DNA from 2 places in the Thermus sp. NEB1569 genome. Region 1 is predicted to be linked to the other one. Evidence: riboswitches for the same ligand, from Rfam matches in the RefSeq annotation. Region 1 holds a riboswitch; the other holds the start of a gene.
The links. A riboswitch is a leader RNA that binds a small molecule or an ion and turns the genes downstream of it on or off. The one in region 1 is predicted to bind thiamine pyrophosphate.
Positions count from the first base shown of each region.

Region 2: another riboswitch for thiamine pyrophosphate. It lies ahead of thiE (thiamine phosphate synthase); the one in region 1 lies ahead of MI302_RS09990 (thiamine ABC transporter substrate binding subunit).

Region 1 is NZ_CP092445.1:1,746,363-1,748,553, forward strand. Features, by position in the region: gene MI302_RS09985 (iron ABC transporter permease) at 1-136, opposite strand, end outside; gene MI302_RS09990 (thiamine ABC transporter substrate binding subunit) at 165-1,199, opposite strand; TPP riboswitch at 1,221-1,315, opposite strand; gene MI302_RS09995 (alpha/beta fold hydrolase) at 1,354-2,191, opposite strand, start outside; gene MI302_RS10000 (hypothetical protein) at 2,172-2,191, opposite strand, start outside.
Region 2 is NZ_CP092445.1:1,060,706-1,062,896, reverse strand. Features, by position in the region: gene MI302_RS06255 (thiazole synthase) at 1-461, opposite strand, end outside; gene thiS (sulfur carrier protein ThiS) at 462-656, opposite strand; gene thiE (thiamine phosphate synthase) at 643-1,263, opposite strand; TPP riboswitch at 1,334-1,443, opposite strand; gene MI302_RS06240 (nitrite/sulfite reductase) at 1,570-2,191, shown strand, end outside.

The DNA of each region.
Region 1 (2,191 bases):
GGTAGCGCTCCCAGTAGTAGGGGTTCGCCAAGGCCCTGGCCAAACCCTCCCCTAACCCCAGGGCCAGGATGCGCCCCAAAGGGTAGAAAAGGGCCAGGCCCAAAAATAAGAGGACGAAAAGGACCCCGTAGGCCATGGCCCCTTAAACCTAACCCCAGAAGGCGTTAGCGCCGGGAACGGCGCACCGCCTCGGGGCTTTGCCCCTGGAGGACCACCTTGGTCCACTCCTCAATCCAGCGCTCCCGGTTCTGGGCCATAACCTTGGGATCCAAGCGCACGCTGCCCACCGGCTCTGGGGCGAAGCGGAAGACCTCGGGGAGCCTGGCATCCCGGCGGGCCGGGTACATCCACATCTCCGTGGGAAGGTTCTCCTGGACCGGCTTGGAAAGGAGCCAGTCCACCACCTTCCTGGCCCCCTCCAGGTTCTTGGTCCCCTTCAGGATCCCCACGAACTCCACCTGGAAGAAGGCGAGCTCGGGGAAGAGGTTCCCCGTGGGCGGCTCTTGGTACTTCCCCTCGGAATAGTAGACCTCGGCGGCGGGGCTGGTGGTGTAGGAGACCACCAGGGGCCTATCCCCCTTGTAAAGGGTGAAGTGGGTGTAGTAGGCCTCGCTCCAGCCCTTGGCCACCCGCACCCCTCCATCCCTGAGCTTGGCCCAGAAGTCCAGGTAGCCATCCTCGCCGAAGCGGGCCACCGTGGCCATGAGAAAGGCCAGGCCCGGGGAGCTGGTGGCGGGGTTTTGCACCACCAGAAGCCTGCCATACTCGGGCCGGGCAAGGTCGGCGGGGGACTTGGGCAAGGGACGGTCCTTGAAGTAAGCCCGGTCGTAGTTGAGGCTTACCCAACCATAGTCCACGGGAAGGGCGCGGAAGGTAGGGTCCAGAAGCAAGGTGGCCTTCAGGTTTTGGATCTCGGGGCTACGGTAGGGCAAGAGGATATCCGCCTCGAGGGCCCGGGAGAGGAAGGTGTTGTCAAAGCCGTAAATCACGTCGGCGATGGGGGCTCCCTTGGTGAGGATGGCCCGGTTTAGGGTCTCCCCGGCATCCCCCCCTTTAAGGAAGCGAAGCTTCAGGCCGGTTTCCCGCTCAAACCGGGCGATGAGCCCCTTATCCAGGGAAAAGCTGCTGTGGGTGAGGACGGTGATCTCCTGGGCGAAGCCGAAGGCCAGAAGGACCAGCAGGGCAAAGATCCTCAACATAAAACCCCTCCTTGTCACCGGGAGGGGCCTTGGTCACCTTCCCTACGCCGGCATTACCCGGATCAGGTTCCAAGGGTATCTCTCAGCCCCATAAGAGGGCACCCCCGGTGACGCCCTGAGTTTACCACCCTTCCTGGCCCTGGAAGGGCATCCCTCACACCCTCCAGGGAGCCAGCAGGCCCTCGAGGACCTCCCGGAAGGTCTCGCCAAAAGCCTCCGGCTGGTCGATCCAGGGGTAGTGCCCGGCCCCGGGTATCACCCGGATGGGGGCTTTGAGGCGTTCCGCCACCTCCTCGGCATAGGGGTAGCTGGTGCCGTCCTTCTCCCCCACCACCAGGGCCACTGGCTTGCGGCTTGGGGAGAGGTAGGGAGTGTAGTCCAGCCGCCAGAGGCCGTTTTTCCAAAAGGCCAAGGCCGGGGTATCCGGCCCCAGGATGCCCGAGCCCTCCGCCACCCACTCGTACTCCAGGCGGCCATGGGGGGTGGGGAACATGAGACGGTCGAAGAGGAGCTTGGGCTCCGCCTTCTCCAAGGCCGCCCTCAGGTTCGCCTCGGGGTCGGCCAAAGGTTCAAGCCCCGCCGCCTCCACAAGCCTTGCGGAAAGCCAGGGGAAGCTCACCCAGGGGGAAAGGAGCACCGCCCCCAGGACCTCCGGGTAGCGGCGGAGGAGCTCCAGGGCCACCAGGGCTCCGAAGCCGTGGGCCAGAAGATGAAACTGCTCCAGCCCCAGGGCCTCGGCCAGGGCCACGGTATCCTCCACCAGGGCATCTATAGTGAAAAGCCTGGGGTCCTGGGGAAGCTCCAGGCTCCGGCCGGAACCCCGCTGGTCGAAGTAGATGACCCTGAACCCTTCCAGGTAGTCCTGAAGCCCTTCCCTGAGGGCGTAGGCGTTCCCCCCAGGCCCCCCGTGGAGGACCAGGAGGACCGGGGCATGCTCGTCCCCCACGTCCTCCACGTAAAGCTCCGCCTCCCCTACGGGGATGTAGCCGATT
Region 2 (2,191 bases), 690 kb from region 1:
GCCGCCAGGGGCATCACCGTAGCCGTGCCCTGCTCCGAAAGCTTCTTGGCCAGGACGAGGTCAGGACCGATGTAGGGCAGGACCAGGAAGCCCTCATCGATGAGCATCCTCGCCGCCCTCAGGGTCTCCACGGGATCGGGGAGGAGATAGGTGGGGTCAGGGATCACCTCCAGCTTCACCCACCTCTCCCCGGTGAGGACCCGGCCCAGCCGGGCTATCCTCAACGCTTCCTCCGCCGTCCTGGCACCTGCTGTGTTGGGCAGGAGGCGCACGCCCTCTAAGGCCTCGAGGAGACCCACATGCCCGGGCATCCTGGCCTCCACCCGGCGGATGGCCACGGTGACCACCTCGGCCCCCGCAGCCTTTATGGCCTCCCGCATCACCCCGAAGTCCCGGAACTTGCCCGAGCCCAGGATAAGACGGCTTTTAAGCTCTATGTCCCCGACCTTCCAGGTGTCCATCTAGCCTCCTTGCATGAGGGTGACCACCTCCACCACATCCCCCTCCTTCAGGACGTGGTGAGGAAGCTCCCGCCCCAGGTAGGCCTCCTCGTTGAGGAGGACCGCCACCCGGGAAAGATCCACATCCAGCTCCTCCAGAACCTCCCTGAGCGTCTTGCCCTCGAGGGGCTTAGCCTCCCCGTTAAGCCACACCATAAAGCCGCTCCCTGAATGCCTGGGCCGCCCGCTCGGGGTTCTCAGCGTCCAGGATGGCGCGGACCACCACAACTCGGCGCGCCCCGGCCTCCAAAACCTCCCCCAGGTTCTCCAGGGTGATGCCGCCGATGGCGTACCAGGGCCTCTCCCCCAGGTTCTCCCGGGCCCAGCGCACATAACCCAGGCCCGCGGCCTGCCTCCCCGGCTTGGTGGGGGTTTCCCACACAGGGCCTATGGAGAGGTAGTCCACTCCTTCCTCGAGGGCTCTTAGGGCCTGCTCGGGGGCGTGGGTGGAGCGGCCCACCATCCCCTGGAAGAAGCGGCGGGCCTCCGCGGGCGTCAGGTCCCCCTGGCCAAGGTGCACCCCATCCGCTCCCAGAAGAGCCGCCAGGTCCGGCCGGTCGTTGAGGAAGAAGGGCACCCCATACCGTCGGGCCAGGGCCAGCATCCTTTCCCCCAGGTCCAGGATGGGCCTCGCCTCCCAGTCCTTGGCCCGAAGCTGCACGACCTCCACCCCACCCGCCAGGGCCCGTTCCGTCCGATCCAGCACCTCCGCCATGGACCAACCGGGCCTCGGGGTCACCACCAGGTATAGCCTTCCCAGCAAGCTTTCACCCCCTTCAGGCCAGCGGGAAAGGCCCACGCGGCCCAAAGGAGGTGGGGTTTTGGGGGATTAGGGTCTTCCGCATAGGCTTCCCTCCGCCGGCATTACCCGGATCAGGTTCTAAGGGTTGCTGGGAGAAACCCAGCTCTCAGCCCCTCCATTGGGGCACCCCTAGCCTGTCCCTTCCACTATAGCATGCGGGGCTCTCTAAAACCCGACCTGGGGAACAGGGCATATACTCTTGACTTTCATACACTCAATGGTATATTATGCCGGGCAATCCCCCGGGGAGGGGGAAAAGGAGGCGGAATGGCAGGACTCAGCGTGGAGGCCGAAGCCGAAATCCAGTATCTGGAGGCTATGATTGCCCGCCTCGAGGCGGGGGAGGAAGACCCCGAGGACTTCCGGGTCTACCGGCTCAAAAACGGCATCTACGGCATACGGGGCCGTCCCGAGCACCACATGATCCGCATCAAGCTTCCCGTGGGGCGAATCAGCCTCGAGGGGCTCCGGGTCCTTGCGGAGGTGGCGGAGCAGTACACGGAAAACCGCCTCGCCCACGTCACCACCCGCCAGGCGGTGCAGCTCCACCATGTCCACCGCCGGGATGTCCCCAAGGTCCTCCGGGCGGTGAACGCCGTGGGCCTCACCACCCGCGAGGCCTGCGGGCACTCCATCCGGGCCATCACCTGCTGCCCCTACGCCGGGGTCTCCCCCGAGGCACCCTTTGACGTGACCCCTTATGCCGAGGCCACCTACCGCTACTTCCTCCGCCATCCCGTGGGCCAGAACCTCCCCCGGAAGTTCAAGATCGCCTTTGAGGGGTGCCCTACGGACCACGCCCGCACCCCCATCCACGACATCGGGGCGGTGGCGGCGGTGGAAGGGGGCAAGAGGGGCTTCCGCCTTTATGTGGGCGGGGGCTTGGGAG